2 regions of the Georgenia sp. AZ-5 genome follow, and region 2 is predicted to be linked to the other one. Evidence: riboswitches for the same ligand, from Rfam matches in the RefSeq annotation. Region 2 holds a riboswitch; the other holds the start of a gene.

Evidence for each region. Region 2 has a riboswitch for glycine ahead of gcvP (aminomethyl-transferring glycine dehydrogenase). Riboswitches for the same ligand answer to the same signal wherever they lie in the genome.
Region 1: it holds a riboswitch for glycine, as region 2 does, so the genes downstream of both, ACF0H8_RS10250 (DMT family transporter) here and gcvP (aminomethyl-transferring glycine dehydrogenase) in region 2, are expected to answer to the same signal.

The regions. Positions count from the first base shown of each region.
Region 1 is NZ_JBINOU010000001.1:2,174,919-2,182,122, forward strand. It holds gene ACF0H8_RS10225 (carbohydrate ABC transporter permease) at 1-840, opposite strand, end outside; gene ACF0H8_RS10230 (extracellular solute-binding protein) at 898-2,220, opposite strand; gene ACF0H8_RS10235 (hypothetical protein) at 2,727-3,062, shown strand; gene ACF0H8_RS10240 (amidohydrolase) at 3,062-3,988, shown strand; gene ACF0H8_RS10245 (trimeric intracellular cation channel family protein) at 4,221-4,859, shown strand; gene ACF0H8_RS10250 (DMT family transporter) at 4,998-5,960, opposite strand; glycine riboswitch at 6,099-6,187, opposite strand; gene ACF0H8_RS10255 (hypothetical protein) at 6,474-6,629, opposite strand; gene ACF0H8_RS10260 (acetyl-CoA carboxylase biotin carboxyl carrier protein) at 6,845-7,150, shown strand; gene ACF0H8_RS10265 (acetyl/propionyl/methylcrotonyl-CoA carboxylase subunit alpha) at 7,147-7,204, shown strand, end outside.
Region 2 is NZ_JBINOU010000001.1:3,996,068-4,003,271, forward strand. It holds gene ACF0H8_RS18530 (ABC transporter substrate-binding protein) at 1-1,204, opposite strand, end outside; gene ACF0H8_RS18535 (ADP-ribosylglycohydrolase family protein) at 1,236-2,315, opposite strand; gene ACF0H8_RS18540 (GntR family transcriptional regulator) at 2,490-3,194, shown strand; partial or broken gene ACF0H8_RS18545 (IS5 family transposase) at 3,576-4,457, shown strand; glycine riboswitch at 5,064-5,163, shown strand; gene gcvP (aminomethyl-transferring glycine dehydrogenase) at 5,313-7,204, shown strand, end outside.

The DNA.
Region 1 (7,204 bases), 1.8 Mb from region 2:
CACGTTGTTCGCATCGAACGCGCTGGTCACTGCCTGGTACATCACCGTGGTCGTCGACTGCTGGGGCCCGCCCTGGGTCATGATGTAGATCTGGTCGAAGAGCCGGAAGGACAAGATCGTCGTCACGAGCACCACGAAGACGAGGGTGTTGCGCAGGCCCGGGAGGGTGACGTGCCGGAACTGCCGCCACCGGCCGGCGCGGTCCAGGGACGCGGCCTCGTACAGCTGCTGGGGGATGCCCTGGAGGCCGGCGAGGATGATGACCATCTGCAGGCCGGCGCCCTGCCACACGGACATGACGATGATCGCTGCAAGCGCCGTGCGGGGATCACCGAGCCAGTCGTACGGTCCCAGTCGCCCCAGCGAGAGCGTGTCGACCACCGCGTTCAGCATGCCGAGCTCACCGCGGGAGTAGATCGCCTTCCACACGACCGCGACAAGGGCCATCGGGAAGACCACCGGCATGAAGAAGAACGTGCGGAAGAAGGCCATCGCGCGCAGCGGACGGTTGAGCAGCAGGGCGAGGCCGAGGGCGAGCGCGGTCTGGAGGGGGACCACCACTGCGGCGAAGACGGTGTTGTTGAGCAGGCCGCGGTAGAACTCCGCGCTGAAGTCCGGGTCGAGCAGGATCCGGCGGTACTGCTCCAACCCCATCCAGCTGGGCGGCGCCGGGGTGTCGAGGCGGACGTTGTGCAGCGAGAGCCAGCCTGCCAAGAGGAACGGCACGACGACGAACACGGCGAGCGCGACGCCGGCGGGTGCGAACATCGCCCAGCCGGTCCCCGCGTCCGGTCGGCCGCCGGCGCGCCGGCGGGTGCGGGGCGCTGGTGCCACTGTCATCAGTTCTCCTTCCCAGGCCGGGGTGGGCGGCGAGCGCCTCCCCACCCCGGTGCCGGCTCAGCGGAGGCCGTAGCCGTCGTTGTCCTGGTAATCCAGATCGATCGTGCGGGCGGCCTTGTCGAGCAGCTCCTGGGCGTCGCCGCCCTCGTAGGCCCCGAAGAAGGCCTCCGAGAACTGCTGGCTGATGACCGGGTAGGCGGGCGTGACCGGGCGCGGCACCGCCACGCAACCCGGGCTGAGGGCGCCGTCTCCGCATGTGCGCTCGAGGGAGTCGGCGAACAGCGCGAGCGGCCCCTCCGGGCCGTAGAGCTCGCTGGCCCCAACGGCGCTCGTGGTCGCCGGGGGCGCAGCGTTCGCCATTGTCATGGTGGTGACCGCATCGTCGGAGGCGAGGTGATCGAGGAACGCAGCGGCACCCTCGGCGTTCTCGGACTCCGGGTTCACGCCCCAGGCCCATGAGCCCTGACCGCTCTTGGGGCCCTGGCCGAAGTCCGGCAGGGGCAGGACGACGAGCTTGTCACCCAGCGCCTCGGCGTAGGTGTTGTACACCCAGTGCCCGACCCAGCTCAGCGCGACCCGCTCGTCGACGAAGGCCGCGTCGTCGGTGTTCGGGTCCACGAAGGGCCGCCAGGCCGCGAACCGCTCGACCGCTGCGACGGCGGAGGCGCTGTTGAGGTGACCGTCCGCCTGGCCGTCCTCGACGAGCCGCTCGCCCGCGGACCAGAGCACGGGGAGGAAGCCGTAGGTCGGCCACTCGGCGCCGTAGTTCTCCTTGATGTCGAGCACCTGCCCGTCCGGGTCCGACGCCTGGAGGGACTTCAGCGCGGCCTCGAACTCCTCGGCGGTCCAGGCGTCGTCGAGGCCCTCGGGGTAGTCCACGCCGGCGGCGTCGAGAAGCTCCCTGTTGCCGTAAATCCCCAGCGACGCGTCGAACTGGGAGATGCCGTAGACCTTCGAGTCGCCGGGGAAGGTGTTTTGGGCGAGCACGGACGCCGTCTGGTTCTTGAGTGTCTCGGGGGCCACCAGGTCGCCGACCGGGGCGAGCTTGCCGGCGTGGACCAGTGAGGCCATCATCGGCCCGTCGTACTCCAGGACGTCCGGCAGCTCGCCCGGGTCCGTGGTGGTCAGGGTGCTCGTGTAGTCAGCCTCAGGGACGAACTGCAGCGTCGCGGTGTACTCCTGCTGAGAGGTGTTGAAGTCCTCGATGATCTCCTCGAGGGCCTGGACCTCCGACTCCTGCCCCTGGTGAGCCCAGACGGTGACCTCTCCGGTGCTGGAGGCGTCGCCGCCGTCGGTGCCACCGCTCCCGCCGCATGCCGCCAGGATCGAGGCGGTGGCCGTGACCATGACGGTCGTGCCGACCTGCCGAACTCTCTTCATCGAGACCTCCGTGGGATCGCCCTCGTTGCCGAATCGTTTTGGCAGACTCGCAGAGGGGAGTAGGACTGTCAAGAGGTGGGCGTCCATATACGGGATGGTGGAGTGCGCCGCGACCGTTCCGACGGCAGGCGGATCGACGAGTCCCTGGCCGCCTGTCAGAACGCAGCAATCACCTCCGGACTGCGTTCTCACAGACGTCGGCGGCAGAGCGCCGTAGTCCTCACCGGGTGCGCGGCAGCGTGAGGGCGAGGGCAGCGGGGACCAGAGCCACGGTGCCAGGTTGCCGAGGGCGGCGCCGGCGCCGCGCCGGTGAAACCGCCGGGATCATCACCGGGGTTGCGGCCCGCGCGACGCCAGCGACGGCGCGACATCGGTTGCGGAGCCATCGCGAGCAGACGGCATGCACCGCGAGGCCGTGCGGGGGATGCTGGTCGCCGCCGTCACGCGCGCGATTGTCCGCCGTGGACGGACCCAGGAACTTGACGCTCATGGTGGGGAGGATCTGGATGAGTGCTGCGTCAGCCGTCGAGGCGGTCCTTCGTGGTCAGGCGGAGATCGGGGAGTGGCAGGAGGGGTTGTACCGGGACCTGCACGCGCATCCCGAGCTCGGCCATCAGGAGACGCGCACGGCGGGGGTGGTCGCGGCGGAGCTGCGGCAGCTGGGGTTCGTGGTGCACGAGAACGTTGGGGGCACCGGCGTCGTCGGGGTGCTCGTCAACGGCGACGGGCCGGTGGTGCTGATGCGGGCCGACATGGACGCGCTGCCGGTCGCGGAGGCGACCGGGCTGCCCTATGCCAGCGCCGTGCGCACGACGGAGGTGCCGGGAACGAAGTGCCCGTGATGCACGCCTGCGGTCACGACGTCCACGTCGCCTGCCTGCTCGGGGCGGCGCGTCTTCTCGCGGGATCGACGCCGTCCTGGCGCGGGACGTTCGTGGCGCTGTTCCAACCGGCGGAGGAGCTCGCCGAGGGCGCTGACCGCATGGTCGCTGACGGGCTGGCCGCGCTGGTCCCGAAGCCGGACGTCGTCTTCGGCCAGCATGTCCTGGCCCATCCTGCCGGCACCGTCGGGACCCGCTCGGGCCCGTTCCTCTCGCTCGCGGAGAGTGTGCGGGTGACGGTCTACGGTCGCGGCAGCCACGGGTCGATGCCGCACCTGGCCGTCGATCCCGCGGTGCTTGCCGCCATGATCGTCATCCGCCTGCAGACCGTGGTCTCCCGGGAGCTGCCCCCCGGGGAGTTCGCGGTCCTCACGGTGGGCCGGATCGCCGTGGGCGCGAAGAGCAACATCATCGACGACCATGCGTTGCTCGAGCTGAACCTGCGTGCCTACAGCGAGCAGACCCGGGCGCGGATGGTCGCCGCCGTGAGGCGGATCGTCCGCGCGGAGTGCGCGGCCTCGGGGTCACCGCGGGAGCCGAAGTTCGAGAGCTACGACCGCTACCCGTTGACCGACAACGACCCGGACGTCACCGCGAGGGTCACCGCCGCGTTTCGCGAGTACTTCGGTGAGGCGGCCGGAGACTTCGGGCGTCAGACCGCCAGTGAGGACTTCTCGGCGGTGCCTGACGCGCTGGGAGCCCCGTACACCTACTGGGCCATCGGCGGCATCGACCCGGACCTCTACCGGACCGCTGCGGCGCGGGGCACTCTGGCCGAGGATGTCCCGGGCAACCACTCGCCCACGTTCGCGCCCGTGATGCGGCCGACCCTGCGGACCGGCACCGCTGCCGCCGTCGTGGCCGCACTGGCGTGGTTGGCGGCGTAGCGCCGGCTGGTGGAATCATCAGGCCTGGCGGCGCCTGTGGCGACGCAGCCGCCAGCGTCATGGCGCGAAGGGGACCTCCGGTCGGGATCGGGCACCGCCGTCGCCGGCGGGACCCGAGCGGTGCAGCACCCCGCCGGAGCCGAGCGATGCAGCACCGGGGCCACGGTCCGCGAGGTCGCCCGGGAGCCCGCCGATTCAGGGTGTTGCCGTTCTCCCAGGAAGGGGAGTTGCCGTGTCCGCCGCTGACGCCGTCCGTGCTCTGGATCTGCTCGGTGTCTTCGCCTTCGCCGTCAACGGAGCCTTCACCGCAGCGGAGAAGACCCGGGTCGACATCGTCGGGATCCTGACGCTGGGCGTCATCACCGCCCTCGGTGGCGGCCTGGTTCGGGACCTGTGCATCGGGGCGGTGCCTCCGGCGGCGTTCACCGATCGGTACTACCTGGCCGTCGCCGCCGGCGGCGCCCTCATCGCCTTCTTCGTCAGCCAGCTTCCCCGGCTGATCCACCACTCGATGCTCGTTCTCGACGCCGTGGGACTGAGCGTGTTCGCCGTGGTGGGTGCGCAGAAGGCGATCGCGTTCGGTCTCGATCCCGCACCGGCCATCCTCCTCGGTGCCGTGACGGCGGTGGGCGGCGGGACGATCCGGGACGTGCTCATCCGCGAGATCCCGTCCGTGCTCGCCAGCGGTCTCTACGCGGTCCCGGCCGTGATCGGCGCTGCCATCGCCGTGGCCACCGCCCACCACCCGGTCCTCGGGGTCTCTGGCGCGGTGCTCGGCGCCGTCGTGTGCTTCACGATCCGCATGCTGGGCCTGCGGTTCAACATCGACGCCCCAGCCGCTCGCCGCCGTCACGACCGCGAGAAGTCGTGAGAGCGGAGGACGGCCGCCGTCCCGGCATGGCGGTCTCCCGTCCACGTCCGGCTGGCGTCGGTACCGGGCGTGGGAGCTCCGCCGCGCCCGGGCGGGAGGGCTTCCGTCGGCCGCGCGCCCGGGCGGGTGGGCTGGTGCTCAGCGGGGCCGACCGGAAAGCAGCGGCAGCACCGCCCCCACGACGATGAGCCCGGCGCCGAGGACGGCCAGGAGCGAGACCGACTCGCCGAACGCGGCCGCCCCGATCATCATCGCCACCACGACCTCCCAGTACGACAGGCCGGAGAGCTCGGCGGCGCGCAGGTGCTTGCCCGCGACGACCAGCAGCCCCAGCGCCAGAAGACCGCAGACCAGGAAGAACCCGCCGGCCCAGACCCAGTGGGTCGGGGTCATCCCGGACAGGTCGGGACGAGCCAGAGCCACCATGGCCCCGGTGGCCACGGTGCCGAAGGTGAAGTTCCAGAAGCTGCGAACGTCGGCCGGCATGTCGGACCTGTAGCGGTAGCACAGCAGCGCCGCCCCGTAGAAGACGCCGGAGACGACGCCGAGAACGACCCCGAGGGTCTGCTGGTCGGAGGCCGGGGACGGCGCCCCGCCGACCAGACCGGCGGCCAGCATCATCCCGAGGAAGCTGGCGGCCAGGGACAGGAGGTCGGGGTGGGTGATGCGCTCCTTGAGCATCACGCGGGCGAGCAGCGTCGCGAGCGCCGGGCCGATGTAGTGCAGCACCACGGCGAGCGAGAGATCGATGAGCACGGTCGCGGACAGGTATGTCGCGAGTGAGATGCCGAGAAAGACCCCGCCGAGCACGACCGACCAGGACAGGCGGGCTCGGCGCAGCTGGCCGAGGTGACGCGAGACCGTGAGCAGGACGAGCATGCCGAGCGCCCCGACGAGCATGCGGCCCAACGTGAGGGCTTCGCCGATCACCGCGTCGGCCGGAGTGGCCAGCCGGCCGAACAGCCCGGCGGCGCCCATCGCTGTGGCCGAGGCGACGATCGCCACGACACCGAGACGACGGTTCGTCCGCGGCGCGACCGGCCGGGCGGAGAGGCGATGAGAATCTTGCACGCGCGTGGGCGCGTCGATGGAGAGAGCCACAGAACTCCTCAGGACAGGGTGCGGCAGGCGCACCGGGGATGGTGTCTCCCCGCTCTGTCATCGGACCTGAGAGCTTTCGCGGGTCGGGACCCGCTTGCACCGTCGGTGAACCCCGCAGGGTTGCTTTCCAGAGGAGCCTCGCCGGCGGCGGTTTGGGGGCCTGAGAGATTCCCGGGGAGGTTGCTCCTTCGGCGCCCGCTGTTGCGGGACTCTCCCGCCGCGGTTCGGTGGCATGTTCAGTTGTTGACGGGACAAGTATGCCGCATCGGACGACTGCAGCTGCCAACGTGTCCAGTTAGCCGTCTCACCGTGAACCGTCCCGGGTGGGGTGGCGGAGCGTGGCTCGACCCGTGGCACCACGGCAGGGCGCCCGAGATCCGGATCCGTCGATGTCGGGCGTCGGGGCCCTCACCCGCGAGCCGGCCCGCGGGCTGCGCCGCAGGAGCGATACCCCATGGTGGAATGTCCGCGCCTTTCCATTGCGGTATGGGGGACCGGTTCCTAGTTTGCTGCTCACGGCACAGGTGGCACCCCCACATGCACGTCGGCAAGCAAGGAGGCTTGGGCCGCATGGACGTTGATCTCGAGGAGCTCGCAGCGATCATCGAGCAGCTCGACAAGACCGACTTCACGGACTTTCTGTACGAGAAGGGCTCCCTGCGGATCCACGTGCGCCGCGGTGGCTTCCTGAGTGAGGCGGAGGCCCGGAGCAACGGCGTCGCGGCCTCACGCGAACCGGCCCCGCCGGTGCCGCACACCCAGGAGCGTCGCCCGCCGGCGGGTGACGACGCCCCGGGCCCGGCCGGCGAGCATCCCATCGCCGGCGGCACCGTCGTAGACCGCTCCGCCGGGCCGGTGCCGCCACCGACAGCCCGAGCCCCGCCGTGCTCGCCACCCTGCCCGCTCGCGACGAGAAGGACGTCTCCCCGGAGGCGCTGCCGCCGGGGCACGTGCTCGTGCGGGCCCCGATGCTCGGCACCTTCTACCGCTCGCCCAAGCCGGGCGAGCCGCCGTTCGCGGAGCCGGGCGACACGGTGGAGGCGGACTCGGTGCTCTGCATCATCGAGGTGATGAAGCTGATGAACTCCGTCGTCGCGGGCGTCGCCGGCGAGGTCGTGGCGTCGTACGCCCGTGACGGGGAGCTGGTGGAGTTCGACCAGCCCCTCTTCGTGATCCGGGAGGCGTCATGACGCCCCGGGTCTTCGTGGCCAACCGCGGGGAGATCGCGGTGCGGATCATCGAGG
Region 2 (7,204 bases):
CGCCCCAGGCGTCCACCATGGCCGAGAGCTCTGGGTCCTCCCAGGCCGAGGTCCGGACCGGGTTCATGTTGCCCGCCATGTGGGTCTCGAGCAGGACATCAGGGCTGGTCAACCACTGCATGAATGTCCACGCGGCACCCTTGTCCTCCGAGGCCGCGCTCATGCTCACCTGCCAGATCCAGGCGCTGGACGCTCGGCCCTCGGGCCCCTCGGGGATCATGGCGTAGCCGATGTCGTCGCTGACGGCGGATTCCTCGGGGTTCTCGTACGTGGCGGCGAACAGGTCAGCCTCGTTCACTGCCATGGCGAAGCGGCCGCTGGCCATGCCCTGCAGCACCTCGTACCAAGTGAAGGCGCTGGCGTCCTCCGGCGACCCGGCCTTGATGATCTCCACGAACGTCTCAGAGGCCTCGACGGAGGCGTCGGACGCGATGGCCACCTCGCCGTTCTCGTCCAACAGCTCGACGCCGTAGGACTGCGCCATGGACCCGAAAGTCAGGTAGGTGAGGTCCCAGTACCTGTCGAACCGGGTGACGACGGGGTACTGGTTGCCCTCCAGCGTCTCGCTGAGCGCCGTGGTGGCGTCGAGCAGCTCCTCGTAGGTCTGCGGCACCTCGACCCCGGCCGCCTTGAGCATGCTGGGACGGTAGGTGAGGTTGTAGGCCTCGAAGTTGATCGGCAGCGCCCACGTGGATCCTTCACCGATGCCCGAGAGCAGTTCGCGGTTCCAGCGTCCGGCGTCGTAGATACCGGGGATGAAGTCCTCGACGTTGTACTCAGGCATGGTCACCGCGTCGTTCTCGACGTACCCCTCCAGGGGCTCAAGCCAGTCGGCGGCGGCGTACTGCCAGTTGTGCAGGGGGTCGGTCATGAAGACGTCGTAGTTGCCGGCTCCCGCCGAGAGGTCGGCCTGCAGCTTGTCGAAGCCCTGCTGCTCGCTGAGCACCTCGATGTTGACCTTGATCCCCGTCTCCTCCTCGAACTGAGGGAGTAGCGGCTCGAGCGCCGCGACGAAGGGATGCTCGATGAGCAACAGGTTCAGTTCGGCGCCCTCGAAGGCGCGCGGGTCGTAAGACTCGCCCGCGCGCAGCTCGGCTCCTCCGCCGTCGCCGGCCCCGCCACCGCTGTTGGCAGGGCCGCAGGCAACGAGCGCGAGCGTCGAGGCGCAGATGAGGCCTGTGAGAGCCGTCGTCCGACGATTCATGATCGACTCCTTGAACGTGGGGGGTTGGGGGTTAGAGGTTTGCCTGGGCGACGCGGGTAACGTCGTTGGCGAGCTGTTCCAGGTCGAGGTCGTTCGCCTGTACGACCTCCGCGAACTTGTCCTTCGGCACGGCACCGAAGCCGCTGTACGCACCGGCGATCGCCGAGGCCATGCAGCCGACCGTGTCGGAGTCATCACCGGCGTTGGCGGCAGCCACGGCGGTCCACCAAGGGTCACCGGCAGCGGCGACGAAGAAGCCGATCGCCGCGGGAACCGCCTCGGAGGTGTGCAAGCCTGTGCCGACGCACGCGGCGATCTCGGTGATGGCGGTGTCGAGGTCCGGGCTTGTCGAGGCGATCTGGACGGCCTGCTCTATGCGGCGGCGTACCAGGGCGCCGGCGACCTCGCGCCCCTCGGTTGCGCCGATCTCGTGGCCGAGGTCGGCGCCGGTGAGCGCTCCGCGGACGACGTCGAGGATCGTTGCGTCGTCGCGAAGCGCTACGGCGACTGCGGCGGCGATGGCACCCGCGCCGGAGACCCCGATCGATGTGAAGTGGCTCGGCTGGCACGTCACGGCGGCGACCCTGACGGCAGCCTCGATGTCGCCAGGGTGTACCAGGCCGGCAGGAGCGACGCGCATGGCCCCACCGTTGCTGGCCCCGACCGTCGCCTCACGGCCGTCTCGTCCGATGGTCTCTGGATCTGCGCCGGCCTTCAGAGCGTCGATGGCCTTGCGCGTGCTCGGACCCGCGAAGTGGGGAAAGTAGTCAGGGTTCCGGGACCAGGTGATGAGCATGTCCGCCACGTCCCGTGCCGTGACGGTTCCTCCGCCGCGCACGAGAGCCTCGGCCAGCAGGATCATCTGGCTGGAGTCGTCGGTGATCTGCGCGGCGCGGCGGCCCTTGGCGTACGGGGAGTCCATCGGCGGGGCGAAGAAAGTCTCGACCCGGCCGCCGAAGGTCTGACGGATCTCGGCGATGCTGCGCTGCTCGGTCGGTGCACCGAGGGCGTCACCGATGGTGGCGGCGGCCAGCGAGCCGAGGATCTTCTCCCTCAGCCGGGTGAAGCCGGCTGCCGGCTCCCTCGTCACGGACAGTTCCTGTGCGGTCATCGTGTCCCCTCGTCTCGGCGGCCGACTCTGGCCACCCGGCTGGTGACGTGGAACACTAGGATGTGTACCAACAAGTGTCAACACTTGTTAGAACAAGTTGTGACGAGTCGTCGGACGGCCGGCCGTACCTGGATTCCAGCCGCTCCGCGGTCAACTGGCGACAGGGAGCCTGAGATGACAACCGCACATCAACGCGTCGCCGAACTCTTGCGCGAGGAGATCTCCAGCGGACGCTGGGGGCCGGGCACACAACTTCCCGGCGAGCTCGAGCTCATGGGTACTTACGGAGTTTCCCGGAACACCATCCGGCGCGCCCTGGACACGCTCTCGAACGCCAACCTGGTGCGCCGGCAGCAAGGAAAAGGCACCTTCGTCGCCGAACAAGGCGTCAGTCACGTCCTCGGCGACCTCAAGAGCTTCACCGACATCATCGCCGACCTCGGGATGCAGCCTGGCATTCGGGCGGTGCGCGTATGCGTCGACCCCAGCGCGCCGGACGCCGCGCGCAAGTTTCTACCGGGTGCGCACCTCTGGCTGATCGAACGGGTCCGCACAGCCAACAGCCAGCCATTCGGCTTCATGCAGTCATGGGTTCCAGACGCGCTGGCGACCGCGGTCACCACGGAGGCCCTCACGGAGAGGCAATCCCTCTACCGCTTGATGGACGAAACCTTTGGCCTCAGGCCGAGCGAAGCCACTGAGATCATCAGGGCCGAAGCTGCGACCGCCAGCGAGGCTCAGGCCCTGGAGGTTCCGGAGGGCAGCCCGTTGCTGAGCACCTATCGCTGGACCATGGACCACCGAGGCCAGCCCATTGAGTACGTCAGAAGCGCGTCCCCGGGGAGCCTCTACGAGTACGTCGTCAAGCTGCAGCAATAAACCTTGCCCTACAGCGTTGCAGCGTCGGATCAGCCTCATCGGGGGCGTAAGCCCGAAGCTCGCCGCATGGGCATGGTCCGAACCACCCCGTCGAGGACGATCCGATAAGCACCACATCCTTATGACAAAACGTCGTCTGCGTATCTCATCCGATACATCACCGCGTGTCGAGCCCCACTGAAGTTGAGCAATTCCCACTGGACCTGAGCAGCGACCTGCGCAAGCCCCATTGGAAGTGAGCAGCGCGCCTCCCCTGGTCGGTGCGTGGGTGGCGTGGACTGGGCGGGTGTCGGCTTGACCCTTCAGGCCGCAGCGACTAGGGCGTGTCTCCCAATAGTCGAGCCGTTGGGCTGAAACGCTGCGGGGGTGTCGCGTACTGCCGTGCTGACGGATGCCCAGTGGGAGTTGATCGAGCCGTTGATGCCGTCCTCGGAGGGCCGTCGGGGACGGCGGTTCCGGGACCACCGCGCGGTGGTGGAGGGCATCGTCTACCGCTACCGCACCGGGATCGCCTGGCGGGACCTGCCCGAGTGCTTCGGCCCGTGGCAGACGGTGTGGAAGCGGCACCGCCGCTTCAGCGGCGACGGGACCTGGGACAAGATCCTCACCACCATGCTCGCGCAGGCGGACGCGGCCGGGCTGATCGACTGGGAGGTGTCGATCGACTCCACGATCAACCGTGCCCACCAGCACGCCACGAACCTCCCGAGGGACACAGGGGGACCTGTCGAATTACATGAAACTGGACGAGGAGCCGCCTGACCACGCCATCGGCCGCTCCCGCGGCGGACTGAGCACGAAGATCCACCACGTCTGCGACGGCAACATGCGCCCGCTGGTGATGGTGCTCGGGCCAGGGCAGGGCGGGGACTCGCCAATGTTCGAGCACCTCATGAACTCTGTGCGCGTGCCCCGGCTGGGCCCTGGGCGGGCCCGACCACGCCGGTGCGGGCCCTGGCCGACAAGGCCTACTCCTCCAGGGCGAACCGGGCGCTGCTGCGCCGGCGCGGCATCCAGGCCGTCATCCCCGAACGCTCCGACCAGATCGCCAACCGCAAACGCCGCGGTTCCAACGGCGGCCGGCCCGTCACCTACGACACCGAGGCCTACAAGCGGCGCAACGTCGTCGAACGCTCCTTCAACGTCTTCAAGCAGTGGCGCGCCCTGGCCACCCGCTACGACAAGCTCGCCCTGACCTACCGCGGCGGAGTTCTCCTGCGAGCGATCACCATCTGGCTCAACGCATTAAGAGACACGCCCTAGGAGACCGACTCGGGACGGGTTTGTACTGCGCTATGTCCCCCTGCAGATGTCGCGCGCGACGCATAGTTCGAAGCTGGCGCTGAGGTGGCATTGGAGCACGGTCGTCCCGTGCGGGAGTTCCCGTCCTACCGGGGCCAGCGGAACTGGCGAGCCTGTGGGGGTCGGCCACCGTGGGCGCACACGTGGGCTATGAGTCCTGGCTCGAGCGCGACCACGTCATGGCGCTGGACTTCGACAGCAAGGCGCTGGAGTTCGACAGCAACGTGGTGGCGTTGGCCCCGCAGCCGTTCTGGTTCGACTTGAGCTTCAGAGAGCGTCATCAGCGTGCGGGCCCAGGTGATGTCCTCTCTGCGGCACCTTGTCGCGGAGTCCGTGCCGGAAGGTTGCCACGACGATCTGAAGCGCCAGCTCACCGTGCCACGACTGCCGTCGCCGGCCGATCCCGTGCGCAACCGGCACTTTCCCGCACCACGTTGCGGAAACGGATCCGTGTGCCCACCGTCAGGTGAGGGCGGAGCGCTCATGGCGCGGGAGCGTGGTGAAGCTGTTGCACACGTCGGATGGTTCCACTACCTTGTGACCGCAGTCACAAACCTATATGGCCGTTGAAGCGCGGCGGGAGAGTCCCGTCCAGCACGATCGGTCGGGCGCCGAAGGAGCAATTTCCTCCCCGGGAAACTCTCAGGCCCCGTACCGCCGCGACGAGGCGCATCTGGAAAGTAGCACGTTGTCGTGCTCGCCGAAGGAGCAAGCCCCGCCCCTGTCTGGGTGGGGCGGAAACTCTCAGGCTGTGCAACAGATCGGGGAGGAACCAAGAAGCCGCGCGGCGACCGCGCAGAATTCTGGAGTTCCTCTATGACGATCATCTTGGCTCGCCCCACCACTGTGCGCGCGAGCGACGAGCACGCTTTCGCCCACCGCCACATCGGCCCCTCCGACGCCGACGCCGCGTCGATGCTGCACACCCTCGGCTACGACAATCTCGAAGAGCTGGTCGATGCCGCGGTGCCCGCGGACATCCGCCAGAAGGCACCGCTGGATCTGCCTGCGCCACGCGCCGAGGCAGAGGTCTTGCGGGACCTGCGCATGCTGGCCTCGAAGAACGTTCCGAAGACCCAGATGATCGGCCAGGGCTTCTACGACACTCTCACCCCGCCGGTAATCCTGCGCAACGTCCTGGAGAACCCGGCCTGGTACACCGCCTACACCCCGTACCAGCCGGAGATCTCTCAGGGTCGTCTGGAGGCGCTGCTGAACTTCCAGACGATGGTGGCGGATCTGACCGGGTTGCCGGTGGCCAACGCCTCGCTGCTCGACGAGGCCTCCGCCGTGGCCGAGGCCGTGCTGTTGATGCGCCGGTCCAACAAGGCCCGGGCCGAGGCGAAGACCGTCCTGGACGTGAACCTCTTCCCGCAGACCATCGCCGTCGTCAAGGGCCGGGCCGAGGCCCTGGGCTTCGAGGTCGAGGTCGCTGACCTCTCCGCGGGGCTGCCCACGGGTGAGATCTCCGGGATCGTGCTCCAGCAACCAGGTGACAACGGCGCGGTCGTGGACCACGCGTCGGCCATCGCCGCGGCCAAGGACCGCGGGGCCATGGTCACCGTGGCCGCCGACATCTTGTCCCTGGCGTTGATCGTCCCGCCCGGGGAGCAGGGTGCGGACATCGCCGTGGGCAACACCCAGCGCTTCGGGGTCCCGCTGTTCTTTGGCGGACCCCACGCTGCCTATATGGCCGTTCGTCCGGGCCTGGAGCGTTCCCTGCCGGGCCGCCTGGTGGGCGTGTCCGCCGACGACGCCGGAGTGCCGGCCTACCGCCTGGCCCTGCAGACCCGTGAGCAGCACATCCGCCGGGAGAAGGCCACCTCCAACATCTGCACCGCCCAGGCGCTGCTGGCTGTCGTGGCGTCCATGTACGCCGTCTATCACGGCCCGGCCGGCCTGAAGGCGATCGCCCAGCGCGTTCACCGCCACGCCCGCACCCTCGCCGCGGTGCTGGCTGGGGCCGGCATCGAGCTGGTGACCGGGCAGTTCTTCGACACCGTTCGCGCCCGCGTGCCAGGCCGCGCCACGGCAGTGGTCGAGGCCGCCGAGGCGCGAGGTGTGAACCTGCGCCTGGTCGATGAGGACACCGTCTCGGTCTCGGCCGACGAGGCGACCACGCTTGAGCACCTGGTGACAGTTGCGGAGGCCTTCGGCGTCGCCGACGCCGAGCAGGCGGTGGATACCGCACAGGACCAACTGCGTGGCGGGGACTACGCCCTGCCGTCGGAGCTCGTGCGCACCTCGGCGTACCTGACGCACCCGATCTTCAACACGATCCGCTCCGAGACCCAGATGCTGCGCTACCTGCGCCGGCTCGCCGACCGGGATCTGGCCCTGGACCGGACGATGATCCCGCTGGGCTCGTGCACCATGAAGCTGAACTCCACCGCCGAGATGGAATCCATCTCCTGGCCGGAGTTCGCCAGCATCCACCCCTTCGCCCCCGGCCACCAGACCGCCGGGTGGCGCGAGCTCATCGCCGACCTCGAGGCGCGCCTGTGCGCCGTCACCGGCTACGCCGGGGTCTCCATCGCCCCCAACGCCGGCTCCCAGGGCGAGTACGCCGGGCTGCTGGCCATCCGCCAGTACCACCTCGCCAACGGCGACACCGAACGGACCGTCTGCCTGATCCCCGCCTCCGCCCACGGCACCAACGCCGCCTCCGCCGTGCTGGCAGGGCTCAAGGTCGTCGTTGTGAAGACGGC